Regions from separate parts of the Robertmurraya mesotrionivorans genome, predicted to be linked through region 2. Evidence: riboswitches for the same ligand, from Rfam matches in the RefSeq annotation. Region 2 holds a riboswitch; each other region holds the start of a gene.
What was found. A riboswitch is a leader RNA that binds a small molecule or an ion and turns the genes downstream of it on or off. The one in region 2 is predicted to bind S-adenosylmethionine.
Positions count from the first base shown of each region.

Region 1 (5,969 bases), on a different contig from region 2:
AGAAATCGATTATCCAATCGGAAGAATCAATGAAGTAGCGGCTCGTGTTCCTCACTTGTCTAAGCTTGCTCCTGCTTCTGATGTGTTCATTGAAGATTTGCATGAAGCAGGTGGAGTTTCTGCGGTTCTAAATGAATTATCCAAGAAAGAAGGCGCCCTTCACTTGGATACATTAACAGTTACAGGAAAAACACTTGGTGAAAATATTGCTGGCTGTGATGTAAAGAACTATGATGTAATTCATTCCATTGATAATCCATTTAGTGAAAAGGGTGGACTTGCTGTATTATTTGGAAACCTCGCTCCAGATGGTGCCATCATTAAAACAGGTGGAATCACTGGTGGAAATCGTCATGAAGGACCTGCTGTTGTGTTTGATTCACAAGACGAAGCTCTTCACGGCATTGCGAACGGAAAAGTTAAAGAAGGCGACGTTGTAGTGATCCGTTACGAAGGACCAAAAGGTGGACCTGGTATGCCTGAAATGCTAGCCCCTACTTCTCAAATCATGGGAATGGGACTTGGCGCGAAGGTTGCTCTTGTAACAGATGGACGCTTCTCTGGTGCTTCACGTGGATTGTCTATCGGCCACGCATCACCGGAAGCTGCAGAAGGTGGACCATTAGCGTTTATCCAAAATGGAGATCAAATTGTAATCGATGTTGACGCTCGTTCCATGGACGTTGTTCTATCTGACGAAGAATGGGCAGAGCGTAAAGCAAACTGGAAAGGCTTTGAACCAAAGGTGAAAAAGGGTTATCTAGCTCGTTATTCGAAGCTTGTAACATCTGCTAGCACCGGTGGAGTTATGAAAATTTAATTTTTTTCACCCATTCACTTTTTGGTGGATGGGTGTTTTTATCTTTTTTTCAAAAAATTTCTCACTTACAGCCCCAGGTGTGTAAGCGTTCCCTCCTCTTCCCTCTATCAAAAACAGCTGTTGACACTTCTCACCTGTTAGATTTATGATTCATGTAACAAATTAATAAGACCTTTTACTTATCAAGAGTGACCGAGGGATTAGGCCCTATGACGTCCGGCAACCTCCATTTCATGGAACGGTGCCACTTCCTACAGAATGATTCCATTCTGAAAGATAAGTCGTATATATATAACGATGCCTCTTTCTGATTGGAAAGAGGCATTTTTGTATTTTCATAGCTTAAGGGGTGACAGAGATGATCGAAGTAAAAGACTTGGTGAAAGTCTATCAAACGAAAAAAGGTGAAGTAACCGGTGTGGACCATGTGTCACTTACCGTGAATAAAGGCGAGATTTTTGGAATTGTTGGCTATAGTGGTGCGGGCAAAAGTTCTTTGTTACGCTGTCTGAATTTATTAGAGGCTCCGACTTCAGGCGAAATTAAGATCGATGGTGTTTCCCTTACTTCTCTTGGGAAAAAGGAGCTTCGGAGCGCTCGTCAAAAAATCGGGATGATCTTCCAACACTTCTATCTCGTAAGCTCAAAGACGGTTTTTGAAAACGTAGCATTTGCTCTAAAAGCGGCTCATAAATCAAAGGCAGAAATTGATGCACGAGTAACAGAGCTACTTGAAATGGTCGGCTTGTCCGATAAACGTGATGTGTATCCGTCACAGCTAAGCGGTGGACAAAAGCAACGTGTAGGGATTGCGAGAGCATTAGCGAATAATCCCTCCGTTCTCCTTTGTGATGAAGCTACCTCTGCCCTAGACCCGAGCACGACCAAATCAATTTTATCTTTGTTAAAAAAGATTAACCAAGAGCTAGGGTTAACGATTGTACTGATCACACATGAGATGGAAGTCGTAAAAGAGATTTGTGACCGCATGGCGGTGATGCAGGATGGTCGAATTGTTGAGGAAGGTCAAGTGTATGATTTGTTCGCAAATCCGACATATGAACTTACGAAGGAATTCATCAGTACAATTCTTCAATTTGATTTACCAAAACACTTGCTAACTTCAAGCAAAGGAAAGATTGTGAAGATCCATTTCCGTGGGGTGATTGCTGAGGAATCAGTGATTTCAGATGCGCTACAGAAGTTCCAAGTGAAGGGCAATATTTTACACGGCAAAATCGAGTACATAAAAGAGACCCCTCTAGGGATTTTCATTATGGAGCTTACTGGAGATCATGCTGAAGTGGAAAAAGCCCTTCAATACATTACATCTCGAACAGAAAGCTTGGAGGTGATCAGAGATGCCGCTTAATAGCTTGATAGAGTTACTACCCGATTTAAACAAAGCCTTTTTTGAAACGATTTATATGGTGGGAATATCGATTGTGGTAGCCATGATTATCGGCTTGCCTGTGGGGGTACTATTATTTGTTACCGACCGTGGATTGTTTTTAGAGAATTCACTATTTAATCAGATTGTTGGATTTTTAGTGAACATGATTCGCTCGGTTCCGTTTATCATCTTGCTCATTGCCCTTTTGCCATTGGCAGACTTGATCGCTGGATCAACAATCGGGCCAACTGCCGCTTCTGTTTCACTCTCAGTAGCTGCGATTCCATTCTTTGCTAGATTGGTAGAACAGTCACTTCGTGAGATCGATAAGGGAGTCATCGAAGCAGCAGTCGCGGTCGGCGCTTCCCCGTGGATGATCATCAAGGAGGTTCTTCTTCCAGAGGCGAAACCAGGGATCATCCAAGGCGTGACCATTACGATTATTAGTTTAGTCGCATACTCTGCGATGGCTGGCATCGTTGGCGGCGGCGGTGTCGGAGATCTTGCTATCCGGTTCGGTTACTACCGATACGACAATACCGTCATGATCACCACCGTTATCATCCTAATCTGCTTAGTCCAGCTCATCCAATTTTTTGGTGACCGACTAGCAAAAGCAGTAAACAAAAGATAAATCACATGTAAGCACTGTCCACTCCAGACGGACAAAAATGCACCAACTGTCCACGAAGGGTGACAGACACCATAAAACTATTGGGGGAATATTTACGATGAGAAAGTTATTTTTGAGTTTTGTAATTTTGATTGCTATTGCGGCTCTTGCAGCTTGCGGTGGAAGTTCTGAGGAAGCTTCTTCTTCTGAGGAAAGTGCGACTACGAAAAAAGAAGTGAAAATTGGAGCAACATCTGGTCCATACAGCGACATGGTATCAAACGCGATTAAGCCGTTATTAGAGGAAAAAGGCTATGAAGTAGAAGTAGTAGAATTCAGTGACTATGTTCAACCAAACCTTGCGTTATCAAAAGGTGACCTTGATGCAAACCTATTCCAGCACAAAATCTACATGGAAAACTTTGCAAAAGAAAATAAGATTGAACTTTCTGATGTGATTTCAGTACCAACCGCACCAATGGGAATCTACTCTAAGACGTTTACTTCTATCGATGAGATCGCTGATGGCGCTGCTATTGCGATTCCTAATGACCCAACAAATGCAGCACGTGCTTTCTTAATTTTAGAAGACCTCGGTTTAATTACATTAAATGCTGATGCTAACCCATTAACCGTTTCTGAAAAAGACGTAGAAAACAACGTAAAAAATCTTGTATTCCAACCAATTGAAGCAGCTCAACTTCCACGTGCAGTTGATAGTGTAGACCTTGCTGCTGTACCAGGAAATTTCGCATTAGCGGCAAAAATGGACTTACTAGACGCATTACAGCTTGAAAACATGCTCGACCAATACCGTAACCGTGTGGTAGTAGATACAAAGAATATTGATAGTCAATTTGCGAAAGATCTGAAAGAAGTCGTAGAATCGGAAGAATTTGAAGCTATTATCGATGAAGATTTCCAAGGCTTCGGAAAACCGGAATGGATGGTAAATCGCTAATTGGAGAACTCAAAAACAACGCCGTTTTTCCGGCGTTGTTTTTAATAGAAAAGATTGAGGACAGTGACAAAATTAGAAGTTCGTGGTGCTCCCTCCTATTATGCATGTTATGAGGGTTCGTTAAACGACCTAGAAAATTTACTTCTCTCCAATTCAATTAATCATTGCTTAGTGATTCATGGAGAAGAATCTTGGAAAGCAGCATCATCCTATATACCAGAAATATCCAATGTAGAGCTTACCTTTGTTCCCTATCATGGTGAGTGCTCATTACATGAAGTACAAAGAATCTCAACGATAGCCAATGGCACAAGTATCGACGCTATTATTGGAATAGGAGGAGGGAAAGTACTAGATCTTACAAAGGCAGTGGCACACGAAACAAACACTGAAGCCATTCTCATCCCGACACTTGCCTCCACCTGCTCTGCTTGGACACCATTGAGTGTGTTTTATACAGACAAAGGTGAATTCACTCATTACACCATTTTTCCGAAAAGCACACTTATTGTTTTAATTGAACCTAGTATCATTCTTCATTCACCGGTTAAGTATGTCCGAGCAGGAATTGCAGACACATTAGCCAAATGGTACGAAGCCGATGTGTTAGTACGTGAATTACAAGATCTACCGCTACCTGTAAAAATTGCCCATCAAAGTGCAAGACTATGTCAGATTGTTTTACTAGAACATAGCCAAGCTGCATTAGAGGCGATGGAAGCAAAAACATCGTCTCCTGCTTTTCTTCAAGTAATTGAAGCAATCATCGCAGCAGGTGGCATGGTCGGTGGCTTCGGAGACCGTTATGGGAGAATCGCTGCTGCCCACTCTGTACATAATGGACTAACGGTTGCACCGGAAACTCATCATCTTCTTCACGGTGAAAAGGTAGCATACGGCATTCTAGTTCAGCTTGTACTCGAGGGAAATTTAGAAGAGGTTGCCTCTCTTCTTTCTTTTTATCAATCCCTAAAGCTTCCTATTTTACTAAGGGATCTTGGATTATTTAACTCTGAAAAACTTACGCCTATCGCCGAGAGAACGGTAGCGTCTGGTGAGTCCATTCATTACTTGGAGAAAAACTATACTTCAGACGATATATTAACCGCTATTCTAACACTTGAATCATTTGTTCATCCCCTTTTCTAACAGGACAACGGGGATTTTTTTCAAGGGAAATGTATCCAAATAGAACTTTTTTATTCAATGTTCACAAAATGTTACCAACTATTATTATCAATTTTTAGTACCTAGTAATATATATCACATCATTTTCCCATACTACATGCTAGAATCTAATGGAGATTAAAAGAAATGGGTGATAATCATGAATTTTCCTCAGTTAAAAATCGGACATATGCTTCCGAAAGCTCCGATTATTCAAGGTGGCATGGGTGTAGGAATTTCCCTTAGCAAGCTTGCATCTGCTGTTGCAAATGCAGGTGGAATTGGCATAATTTCGGGTACAGGGATTTCCGTTGAAGAAATGAGAAACCATATTCGTCAAGCGAAGGCGCTTGTGAAAAAGGATGCAGGATATATTGGTGTAAATGTGTTATTTGCAATGAATGACTTTGCAGAGAAAATGAAGGCGGCACTTGAAGAAAAGGTCGATTTTATTATTTCAGGTGCAGGGATTTCAAGGGATATGTATGCATGGGGCAAGAAAGCAGGTATTCCCGTTCTTTCAATTGTGTCCTCTGCTAAGCTAGCGAAAATGTCGGAGCGCCTTGGTGCAGCGGCAGTTGTTGTTGAAGGAAATGAAGCGGGTGGACATCTTGGGACCGAACGTCCATTATTTGATATTCTTCCTGAAGTTGTGGAGGCAGTATCGATCCCGGTTATCGCAGCGGGTGGAATCATGACAGGGGCAGACATTGCCAAAGCGTTCAGCATGGGAGCTTCTGGAGTACAAATGGGAACTCGATTTGTTGCGAGTGAGGAATGTGATGCACCACTTTCCTTTAAGCAGAAATACGTCGAAGCGACAAAGGAAGATACACTGCTCGTCAAAACGACAGTTGGTCTTCATGGTCGCGCGATTGCGAACCATTTTACAGACTTAATCACTACTTCTGAAAAGCTAAAAATCACAAAGTGTAGAGACTGTTTGAAAAATTGCTCTTATCGCTTCTGCACCCTTGATTCCCTTTTAAAATCAATGGCTGGCGATGTTGAAAAT
Region 1 is NZ_JBPCCH010000004.1:14,225-20,193, reverse strand. It holds gene ilvD (dihydroxy-acid dehydratase) at 1-820, shown strand, start outside; SAM riboswitch class I at 997-1,103, shown strand; gene ACRX5O_RS08530 (methionine ABC transporter ATP-binding protein) at 1,179-2,192, shown strand; gene ACRX5O_RS08525 (methionine ABC transporter permease) at 2,182-2,847, shown strand; gene ACRX5O_RS08520 (MetQ/NlpA family ABC transporter substrate-binding protein) at 2,945-3,787, shown strand; gene ACRX5O_RS08515 (iron-containing alcohol dehydrogenase family protein) at 3,851-4,936, shown strand; gene ACRX5O_RS08510 (NAD(P)H-dependent flavin oxidoreductase) at 5,115-5,969, shown strand, end outside.
Region 1: another riboswitch for S-adenosylmethionine. It lies ahead of ACRX5O_RS08530 (methionine ABC transporter ATP-binding protein); the one in region 2 lies ahead of ACRX5O_RS10890 (methionine biosynthesis PLP-dependent protein).

Region 2 (5,969 bases):
AGAAATGATGGGTTTATACCAAAAACACGGAGTAAATCCGTTAGCAATCGGTTGTCTACCCATGCTCATTCAAATGCCTATTTTAATGGGATTTTACTACGCGATTCGGGGATCTCACGAAATTGCAACCCACTCATTTTTATGGTTCAACTTAGGTGAGTCAGATATTTGGATTACTGCTATTGCTGGTATTGTGTATTATTTACAATTCAAAGTGTCTATGTCTAACATAAGTGGTCAACAACAGCAGCAAATGAAATTCATGGGACTTCTTTCACCTATTATGATTGTCATGTTCTCATTTAATGCACCTGCTGCTTTACCTCTCTATTGGGCAATTGGGGGTACTTTTCTCATTATCCAAACACTAATAGGAAAAAAATTATACCAAACACCTGCGCCATCACTTACAGCTAATACAGAAAAGGCATAGCTAAAAGGTCTGCTCTATTAAGAGCAGACCCTCTTTATGCCAGCATAAATCCAATTGAAGCTAGGACAATTCCTAAACCGTAGCTCAATATCAAATATAGGACGAATGCTTTATGTTCTTTTGATTGCCAAAGCTGTACCAGTTCAAGTTTGAATGTAGAGAATGTAGTAAAAGCACCCATAAATCCAACTCCTAAAAAGGAGTATACGTCCCCTCTTATCCCCTTACCTACCAACAAACCTAAAAGTAATGAACCTATTGCATTAATAAAGAGAGTACCGATAGGAATGGAAACATTTATGTACTTTTTCGCAAATAGACCAATAATATATCTAGCATTTGCTCCGATAAACCCACCTACAGCGATTAGAACGAAATTCATTGAATAGCCACCCTTCTATGCCCTATTCGGAAGCCGCCGAATGCGCAGACCAGGCCACCTATCATACTTATCAATACATAACATATGGCTAGAAGATATTGTCCTTCCTGTAAAAGCGAGCTAAGCTCCACACTTAAGGTAGAGAAAGTCGTAAAAGAACCAATTAACCCCGTCCCAATAGCAGCTGCTAAATCATCAGAGAGCTTCTTTGATAGCAACAGTCTTGAAGTAAACCAACCTAGTGCAAATGCTCCTAACAAATTTGCAAGTAGCGTTCCTAAAAATGGTAACCAGTCTCCATTGATGGCTAACATATTGTAGTAAATACTATACCTCAACACACTTCCAATGGAGCCACCGATCCCTACAAATAATAACCTCATTACATCCACCCTATTATTAGAAAAATGACAGATTAAAAGAAAATACTGTTAGCTACCATGCTAACAGTATTATGTAGTCCGATGTTAAGCTTCTTTAAAATAACCCTTGTAATAGCCTCCGACTTTTCCACTATTATCTATAATAAAGTAAAATTCTTCTGTTTCATTTTTTACTTCGTACACATTTCCTGGTGTTAATTTATTATCGACAATATATTTTTCAGCTTTTGTGTGAACACAAGTTACCTTTTTTATTGTTTCTGACTCTGACCATTTTAGATGAATCACTACAGTCACTCCTTTTACATTATCTATCTTATTATAGAAAGGAAGTAACTACTTAGCAACTTTTTCTAATAACTGCTTCTTAAAAGATCTAATTCGAAAATTTCTTTTTGTCACTTTTCGAACTTTGTTTTCTTCGAAGGTAAAAAATTCACCTGTTAAGATATTTTTTAAAGTTATATAACTAATTTCACATATTGTATCTAATCTAATAAACTCTAGATAGTTGTATTGTCGATTATTATACACCAGCTCATAATAGCCATTGTCTCGATTTCCACTCATATTCTGACCCACTTTCTTAAGTTGGTGATATTAAGTGTTTACCACAATGGATACTCGTATTAAACCGATGTGCAATAAAAAATTAACTATTGCTCGACTTTTTAAGACGATCAAGCTCCGTTAGTAAATATTGATAATATCGCTCGCTCAATCTTCCTTTTGCCCCTCTAAGAATTTCGGTCGAATAATGGTCGGGTGGTGTCACTTCGGGCATTTTGTTATACACATGGAATGTCAAAACATCCTTAAACGTTTCCCCATCGATGTCCACATCTACAAAGGTAGGGCGATACCATCCTCCATAAAACCCCTCTCTAGCAAATAAATACTCGACCCCTTCGTATGGAGTTAAGTAAACCAACCCTTCGGTTTCACCACCATCTTCCACAATATCTGCTCTTCCGCCATCACTTACTCTGAAAAGGTATTTCATGGAGTAACCCTTTAGTACGGCAGCACCGACGAGGTTTTTAAAACAGTAATCCACCCCCGCTTTTCGGAATCGTTCATCATCCATACATGAACCATACGCAAAGTAGTATACTTGTTCAGGACGATTTTTTATGAACCTATGTAACTTCCAATCTCCGTGGGTGATTTTTTCGAACTTGCTTGATTCGTCCACATTCACATACACGAGCGCTACTGTAGTGCCTTTATCAGTATGAACGGTAACATTTGTTCTGTCATACAAGTTAGACTCTTTACCCTCTTCATAATCCTCCAATGCGTCGAGCTGAGGTAAAAGGTTTTTACTAACTTCATATAACTCTCCATGCACCTTACCAGATTCATTAAGTTCGAGGGTAGGATAACCGTTACCTGTATCAAAAAGCTCACCGTTTACCCATGCCTGTTCAGCTATGCAAGTAGCTTCTCTGATTAATCCGTGATTCGTTTCATGTCGTCGTAATGTACCATAAACAAAAAGTGTAATCGTATCCATCCTTCTCCCCCATCATACAAACTATTTACCATATTTTATCATGAAAAAAATCATTACGTGAAAATCCTGTAACAGAATATTAATAATTTTATGGCAATAAATATGGAGTTTTGGGTTTTCAAATGGATTAAAACCCGATACAATGATAAAAAGCTAGAAAATTCAGTCCATTTTAAGGAGGCTTGCAAATGAAGATTATGAGTAATGAAATGTTAGTTGTCTCGTATCGGAATGCATTGAAGTCAGGTGAGGATAAAGAATGGGCGAAGTTTTTGAAGAAGGAAATTGAAAAAAGAAATTTGAAACCGACAATTAAATCGTAGGACACAACCACCGGTTCCCATGTGCCGGTGGTTTTATATATCGTACGAAAATAAACAAGACGGGTTTCCCCGTCTATAACTGATCGATCATATTTAAGTAAAGTTGTTGCGGGGGGTGACTGGAGAGTCGTTTCTCCTTTTGAGCTAATTCATTCATTTCTCTCATTTCAAGAGGAAAATCCACGTGACCACCTACAGGATAACCTTGAACACTCTCACCTGAAATAAACAATTCAATTCCATCTTCGGTAACAAAAAAGGCGTCTTCACTCAACATATACCGATGATGACATCTGCTTTTCGTTTGCATGAATTTCCCTCCACTTTTTGTTCTCAAACTCATTATATATTAAATGTTCTGAATATTCATATAGTAATTTTTAGGAAATTGTGAACAAAATTGTCGTTAATTTGTAAAAAAGATTGACACTTAGCGATTTACTGTAGTAAAGTTAGAAAAAATTAAATGTTTTGATTTCTTATCAAGAGAGGTCGAGGGTCTGGCCCTATGAAGCCTCAGCAACCATCAATTTTTTGAAAAGGTGCTAATTCCAGCAAGTATTTTACTTGGAAGATAAGAAGAATGGCTCATGTTGATAACAAAGTCTTCTTCTTAGAGAGAAGACTTTTTTTTATTATTTGGATGTTGGGAGAGACTAAAATGTACAAAAACGAAACAAAGGTAGCGCAGATCGGGAACAGAAGTGAAACTCAAACTGGGACAGTAAACCCACCTGTTTACTTTTCGACAGCTTATCGACACGAAGGAATTGGCCAATCAACTGGCTTTGATTATATTCGCACAGGTAATCCAACAAGAAAGCTTGTAGAGGCGGCAATTGCTGATTTAGAAGGCGGTGATCAAGGATTTGCCTGTAGTTCTGGAATGGCTGCAATCACTACCATTCTTGCACTCTTTGAATCTGGCGATGAATGGATCGTTTCAAGAGATTTATACGGTGGAACCTATCGAATTCTAGAGCAAGGATTTAAAAAATGGGGACTTTCGAGTACGTATGTACAAACTCATGATGTGAGCATTATCGAACAGGCCATTACTGAAAAAACGAAAGCCATTTTCATTGAAACACCAACCAATCCTCTAATGGAAGAAACGGATATTCAAGCGGTTGCTGAACTAGCGAAAAAATATAATATTTTATTAATTGTCGACAATACGTTTTACACTCCATTACTTCAAAGACCGATTGAGCTTGGAGCTGATATTGTCATTCATAGTGCTACCAAATACTTAGGTGGACATAATGATGTGCTAGCTGGCTTGATCGTCGGGAAAGGAAAAGAGGTTTGTGAACAGCTTGGATTCCACCACAACTCTATTGGAGCTGTTTTAAGTCCGTTTGACTCTTGGCTTCTTATTCGCGGGATGAAGACTTTAGCACTTAGAATGAAACAGCATGAAAAAAATGCAAGAGAGCTTGCAAGCTTCTTAAAGAATCATGAAAATGTAGTAGATGTTCTTTACCCAGGCCGTGGCGGCATGCTTTCCTTCCGAATTAAAAAAGAAGAGTGGGTTAATTCATTCTTACAAAATCTTAACCTTATTACGTTTGCAGAAAGTCTTGGGGGTGTAGAAAGCTTCATTACATACCCAGCTACACAGACACATGCGGATATTCCGGAAGAAATTCGTTTTTCAATTGGCGTTTGTAATCGCCTGCTTCGTTTCTCTGTTGGTATTGAAGACGTGGAGGATTTAATTAAAGATATTGACCAAGCTCTTACTCGTTTAAGTTCGGAGGCATAAAAATGACAAAAGAACACAATTTCTCATTTGAAACAAAACTACTTCATAATGAACATAAATTTGATCCTACTAACGGTGCTGTTTCCGTTCCTATTCAACATGCATCCACCTTTCATCAACACAGCGTGGATGAGTTTGGAAAATACGACTATGGACGAAGCGCGAATCCAACTCGTGAAGCTTTTGAAACAGTCATTGCAAATCTTGAGGAAGGCACAAACGGATATGCCTTTTCATCAGGTATGGCAGCCATTTCGACTGCGTTTCTCCTTCTCTCTCAAGGAGACCATGTAGTGATTACGGAAGACGTGTATGGTGGGACCTACAGAATGGTGACGGAAGTCCTTTCGCGTTTTGGAATCGAACACACATTTGTTGATATGACGGACCTTACAGCTGTAAAACAAGCTATTCGTCCGAATACGAAGGTTTTCTATGTAGAAACTCCTTCCAATCCGCTTTTAAAGGTGACGGATATTCGAGCCATCAGTGACATTGCAAAAAGTGTTGGAGCTTTAACTTTTGTTGACAATACATTTTTAACACCTGCTCTACAAAAGCCATTACTTCTTGGTGCGGATGTAGTGCTTCATAGTGCCACGAAGTTTCTTTCTGGTCATAGTGATGTAGTTGCTGGTGCGATAGTTGTAAACGATCCTGACCTTGCTAAACAGATTGGATTTTTACAAAACTCTTTTGGCGCTGTGTTAGGCGTTCAAGATGCTTGGTTAGTGTTACGAGGAATGAAGACCTTATCGGTTCGGATGGACTTCTCAATGAATTCTGCCCTAAAAATAGCACACTTTCTACAGAACCATCCATCTGTGAAAAAAGTGTACTACCCTGGACTTACTGATCATCCACAGTACGAAATACAAAAAGAACAATCAGAAGGTGCCGGTGCCGTTCTTTCGTTCGAGCTTGAAAGTGAAGAAGCGGTAAAACAATTTGTTGAATTAACAGAGATCCCTGTATTTGCTGTTAGTTTAGGAGCTGTTGAATCGATCCTCTCTTACCCAGCGAAAATGTCACATGCGGCAATGCCGATTGAACAACGTTTAAAAAGAGGAATCAGCCAAAGTCTCCTTCGCCTTTCTGTTGGCCTAGAACATCCAGATGATATCATTAAAGACTTCACGGCTGCCCTTGAAACGATAGCCGCGA
Region 2 is NZ_JBPCCH010000005.1:110,751-116,719, reverse strand. It holds gene yidC (membrane protein insertase YidC) at 1-433, shown strand, start outside; gene crcB (fluoride efflux transporter CrcB) at 468-815, opposite strand; gene crcB (fluoride efflux transporter CrcB) at 812-1,198, opposite strand; gene ACRX5O_RS10910 (DUF6501 family protein) at 1,283-1,486, opposite strand; gene ACRX5O_RS10905 (gamma-glutamylcyclotransferase family protein) at 1,851-2,714, opposite strand; gene sda (sporulation histidine kinase inhibitor Sda) at 2,903-3,037, shown strand; gene ACRX5O_RS10895 (hypothetical protein) at 3,111-3,347, opposite strand; SAM riboswitch class I at 3,514-3,618, shown strand; gene ACRX5O_RS10890 (methionine biosynthesis PLP-dependent protein) at 3,699-4,805, shown strand; gene metC (cystathionine beta-lyase) at 4,808-5,969, shown strand, end outside.

Region 3 (5,969 bases), on a different contig from region 2:
AACGATCGAACACTTCTGGAGAGATTGGTTGGTTAACAGCTCCCCAGTCAATCTTGTCCTTTGTAGAAACTTCTTCAACAATGTATTTGTCTTTTGGAGACCGACCAGTATATTTTCCTGTTGTTGCTCGAACAGCTCCTGTCGAAGTCAAGACTCCTTCGTTTCTAGTAAGAACCTTTTCGACTAATTGTGGTACAGATAGTTGCACATGCACATGACCAGAGGCTACCAATTCACTTAATTGATTAGAAATACGGACAGAGTTCATCTGATGACTACCTACCTTTATTTGTTATTTTTTAATTAGTATAACACATTAACTTAATTAGTCTATACTATTTATAAAAATATTAGAGGGTGCAAGAAAAAACATCTTATTCGACCTATTTTTTAAGCTTTTCATTTCATAAAAACAAGAATCCGAGTTAATAGTCTATACTATTAAAAGAAGGGACGAATTTAATTGGAAATGATCGCATTATATGATGCTCAGTGTTCATTATGTCAAAACACCAAAAGGCTCTTTCAAAAGCTTGATATTAGAAAAAAGGTGACGTGGATGTCTCTTCAGGAATATGAGAGAAAAGGTTTTAGCCCTCAGTTCAAGGCAGTGGATCTTAGAAGGGAAATTCATATTATTAATCCAGATGGTAAGGTACTTGTGGGATATTGGGCTGTAAGAAGGCTATTGCTTCTTTCTCCTATTACATGTTTGTTCGGGTTAGTGCTTCACCTCCCCTTCGTACATTTAATTGGAATCCGGGTTTACCGACTAATAGCAAAAAATCGATACAAACTCAATAAAAGGAAATGCGCAGATAACAGTTGCTCATTATTTGAAGAATGAATTAACTATTTTTCATAAAGATGTTGACAGTATTTGACGTGATACGGTATTATTCTACATTGAACGGATACTCTCTTATCCCGAGCTGGTGGAGGGACAGGCCCTATGAAACCCAGCAACCTGCTTTAATAATTAATTACAATAACTGTAATTAATATAAAAGAGAAGGTGCTAACCTGAGGCAAGGATTTTAGTCCTTGAACGATAAGAGCGAAAGGCGCAAATTACTTTGCTATCACCCTTTCCTCAAGCAGGGAAGGTTTTTTATTTTGCATAAAGTTTTTATTTGGGTGGGTAATTTTTCAAACCTCCATAATAAAAATGGCATGTTTATTTCATACTACTTAGGGAATGAGTTCCGTATCAAATGGAAGGTTTTGTTTATATAATAAGCATACCTTTTTCTCAAGTATAAATAAATAGGAGGTCAGGAGATGTCAAAAAAACGTCGTTTATTTACATCCGAGTCAGTTACTGAAGGTCATCCAGATAAAATCAGTGACCAAATTTCAGACTCAATTTTAGATGCTATCTTAGCAAAAGACGCAAATGCTCGTGTTGCTGCAGAAACGTCAGTAACAACAGGTTTAGTATTAGTTGCTGGGGAAATTACAACCTCTACATACGTAGATATTCCAAAGATTGTTCGTGAAACAATTAAGGAAATTGGGTACACTCGTGCAAAATATGGTTTCGATTCTGAAACATGTGCGGTTTTAACTTCAATTGATGAGCAATCAGCTGATATTGCAATGGGAGTTGACCAAGCACTAGAAGCACGTGAAGGGTCTATGTCTGATGAAGAAATCGATGCAATTGGAGCAGGTGACCAAGGGTTAATGTTTGGTTTTGCATGTAACGAGACAAAGGAGCTTATGCCTCTTCCGATTTCTTTAGCGCATAAACTAGCTCGCAGACTAACTGAAGTTCGTAAGGATGATATTCTTCCTTATCTTCGTCCTGATGGTAAAACTCAGGTTACAGTTGAATACGATGAAAATAATAAGCCAGTTCGTATTGATACAATTGTTATTTCAACACAGCACCATCCTGAAGTAACTTTGGAGCAAATTCAACGTAATCTTAAAGAGTATGTTATTAACCCTGTTGTACCAGAAGAGTTAATTGATGAAGATACAAAGTATTTCATTAACCCAACTGGTCGTTTCGTTATCGGTGGACCACAAGGTGACGCTGGATTAACAGGACGTAAGATTATTGTAGATACGTACGGTGGTTATGCTCGTCACGGTGGCGGTGCATTCTCTGGTAAGGATCCTACAAAGGTTGACCGTTCAGCTGCCTACGCTGCTCGTTATGTAGCAAAGAATCTTGTTGCTGCAGGTCTAGCAGATAAAGTAGAAGTACAACTTGCATACGCAATCGGTGTTGCACATCCAGTTTCTATTTCTATTGATACTTTTGGAACTAGCGAAGTAAGTGAAGATGTTCTTATTGAAGTTGTACGTAATAACTTCGATCTTCGTCCAGCTGGAATCATTAAAATGCTTGATTTAAGACGTCCTATCTATAAGCAAACTGCTGCTTATGGTCACTTTGGCCGTACAGATGTAGATCTTCCATGGGAGCGTACAGATAAAGCTGACACGCTTCGTAAGGAAGCTCTTGAAAGATAATTATAATAGTAAGTAATCAGCCGGGAGTTACAGAAAATTTGTAACTCCCGGTTTTTCTTTACGTCTATAAGGGTATGGTGGTTTAGAAGCAAAAAGGGATGTAAACAATGGGTAGTAAGCTTGAATTTTTAGGAAATGCTCAATTAGACAGTGCGATTCGATAATTTTAGTGGTAGTATTAATAGGTATTCTTTCTGAATGGAAGATTAAACTCGTAAGAACGGAGTAGGTGAGTTACATACATGTGTGGTTTTATTGGATGTGTTCATGACAAATCGCAAGTGTTTAGTGATGGACAAAAACAACAATTTGAAAATATGAATAATGTGATTACGCATCGAGGACCTGATGATGATGGATATTTCTATGATTCTCATGTTCAATTTGGGTTTCGTCGGTTAAGTATCATTGATATAGAAAGTGGGCATCAACCTCTTCATTTTGAAAACGAAAGATACTGGATTATCTTTAACGGGGAAATTTATAACTATGTTGAGCTAAGAGAAGAACTAATGGCAGAAGGGATAACCTTTGCAACAAGTTCCGATACAGAAGTAATTATTGCCCTGTATAGCCATCTGAAGGAAAAAGCTGTGGAGAAGCTTCGTGGAATGTTTGCCTTTGTTATTTGGGATAAGGTTGAGAAGACGCTTTATGGTGCACGTGATCCATTCGGCATCAAGCCTTTCTTCTATTTTGATGACGGGGAAAAGACATTCTTTGCATCTGAGAAAAAGAGTATTTTACTTGCACTGCAAAATGATGTATTAAACTATGATTCTTTACAGTATTACTTAACATATCAGTTTGTTCCTGAGCCTTATACGATGTCAGAAGGAATTTCAAAATTAGAACCAGGACACTACTTTACAAAGAAAATCGGATCTGAAATGGAAATTAAGCGTTATTGGAAGGCGCATTTCCACCCAGTAAGAAAATCAGAGAGTGATTTTGTAAAGGAAATTAGAGATGTTCTTTTTGATTCTGTCAAAATTCATATGAGAAGTGATGTACCTGTTGGTTCGTTCCTTTCTGGTGGAATTGACTCTTCGATCATTGCTTCCATTGCAAAAGAATTTCATCCAGCAATTAAGACATTTTCTGTAGGTTTTGATCATAATGGGTTTAGTGAGATTGATGTCGCTAAGGAAACGGCTGATAAGCTTGGAGTAGAAAATATTAGCTATATCATTACTCCAGAAGAGTATATGAATGAAGTGCCAAAGATTATGTGGCATATGGACGATCCGCTTGCAGACCCTGCATGTGTACCTTTATATTTTGTGGCACGTGAGGCACGTAAGCACGTTACGGTGGTTCTATCTGGAGAAGGTGCAGATGAGCTATTTGGTGGCTACAATATTTATAGAGAGCCTCAGAGTTTAGAGGTGTTTAATAAAATTCCACAGGTTGGAAAAGCATTTTTACGTTTACTAGCGAAAATGATGCCAGAAGGTATGCGTGGGAAGAGCTTTATTGAACGTGGTTTGACTCCTTTAGAAGAACGCTATATCGGAAACGCAAAAATGTTTAGTGAGCTTGAAAAGAGTGATCTTCTAAATACGTATAACAAAGGTTTAGATTTCACGAATATCACAAAGCCTCTATATAAAGAAAGTGAAGGCTACGATCCAGTTGACCGTATGCAGTATATTGATATTCATACATGGATGCGTGGAGATATTTTATTAAAGGCTGACAAAATGACCATGGCTCATTCGTTAGAGCTTCGTGTTCCATTTTTAGATAAAGCAGTTTTTGATGTTGCTTCTAAAATTCCAACAAGTTTAAAAACAGCCAATGGAACAACGAAGTACGTTCTTAGAAAAGCAGCAGAAGGAATTGTACCAGAGCATGTTCTTAATCGTAAAAAGCTAGGCTTCCCTGTTCCAATTCGTCACTGGTTAAAGGCTGAGATGAATGAGTGGGCGAAGACAATTATTAGAGAAAGTGATACAGATTATTTATTAAATAAGACGTATGTGCTTCAATTGCTTGAGGATCACTGCCAAGGAAAAGCCGATAATAGCAGAAAGATTTGGACGGTTCTTATGTTTATGGTATGGCATCAGGTGTATGTAGAAAAAAAGTATTCCTTCGAGAAGGAATACTTAGCGGAAAAAGTGTTACAAAGCTAATTAGCGAGGGAGGTAGGTAATTGCCTGACTTCCCATTTGCACCCAGGATTCTTCAAAATCCATTATGGGTGCTTTTTTATTTTTTTCACCTGTTAATGGATCGTTAAAGTATACATAATCCTTATCAAAGCCTGTTAATAAAACAGAGTGTTCTTTGTAGGTAATATCAATCACACCACTTGGAGTATGCCAGGTCACAAATTGATTGGATGACAGCTTTTTAAAAGAAGTGTTGGTGATCACCCAGACAGGACGCTTGTCAGAAAGGTGTATTTTTAGATCATTAAAAGGTGAACCGGTTAAATCTTCAATTTGTCCAGGTAAATATTTTTCAGCTAGTTCTTTAATGGGTTTATGGTACACGCCTAAACCAGGTAGTTCTTTTGTATACATGCTCCCTACAAATCCGTCATTAGGATGACCGTAGTAAACTTTTCCACCGGAGACCTTGTAGGTTGTAGTGTCTTTTTTGATTTCTTTAGCAAGAGTCATCTTATCTACTGAAATATTTGCGTATTGTAATAGCATGGCTAAACTCGTAACTTCACAGCCACGTGGAAGTTCAGGGAGTTGGTTGATGACCGGTGCATCTAAGAGAACGGTTTGTTCTAACGGAATAATCGTAAGGTCAGTCCTATCATCGATAAAAGTGTTCGTCGAACGTAAAGGGGCTTGTACCCAGGTCTTCATTCGACCTACCGCTTCCGCAATATGTGGTGTTTGTGCAATAAATAAGATGAAGAACCCTAGTAAAACCATTCCAATAATTGAAAAAGAAGTTTTAAGAGAAGGACTTTTCTTTATAAGACGTGTAAAAATAAATAGTAGGATGATTAAAATCCCTATTAAAATGATTAGTGTAGTCATGGGCACCACCGATAAACAATTAGTTAAGCATTCTATTATTAGTTATATCGGCATATTTCCTCTAGCTTCAAGATACTTTTTCTAATAATTCTTATTTTTGTATCGATTTGTAGTATTGTCCTTTTTCTACGTACTGGTTCATGATTCTGTCACGATCCTTAATATCTTCCTCAGTTAACTCACGAATCACCTTGGCAGGGCGACCAAACGCGAGTGTGTTCGGTGGGATTTTCTTTCCTTGAGGAACTAAACTTCCGGCTCCAATGAATGCACCTTCGCCAATTTCTGCCTGATCTAGTATAATAGAACCCATTCCAACTAAAGCTTTCTTTCGGATGACGCAGCTATGCAAAATAACTTGGTGACCGATGGTGACTTCGTCTTCAATTATAAGCGGATTATTTGGACTTTGGTGTAAAATAGAGTTATCCTGAATATTCACGCGGTCCCCTATGATTGTTGGGGCAACATCTCCGCGGA
Region 3 is NZ_JBPCCH010000001.1:37,327-43,295, forward strand. It holds gene pckA (phosphoenolpyruvate carboxykinase (ATP)) at 1-268, opposite strand, end outside; gene ACRX5O_RS00215 (thiol-disulfide oxidoreductase DCC family protein) at 470-847, shown strand; SAM riboswitch class I at 920-1,058, shown strand; gene metK (methionine adenosyltransferase) at 1,282-2,484, shown strand; gene asnB (asparagine synthase (glutamine-hydrolyzing)) at 2,727-4,622, shown strand; gene ACRX5O_RS00230 (C39 family peptidase) at 4,623-5,489, opposite strand; gene ACRX5O_RS00235 (gamma carbonic anhydrase) at 5,581-5,969, opposite strand, start outside.
Region 3: another riboswitch for S-adenosylmethionine. It lies ahead of metK (methionine adenosyltransferase); the one in region 2 lies ahead of ACRX5O_RS10890 (methionine biosynthesis PLP-dependent protein).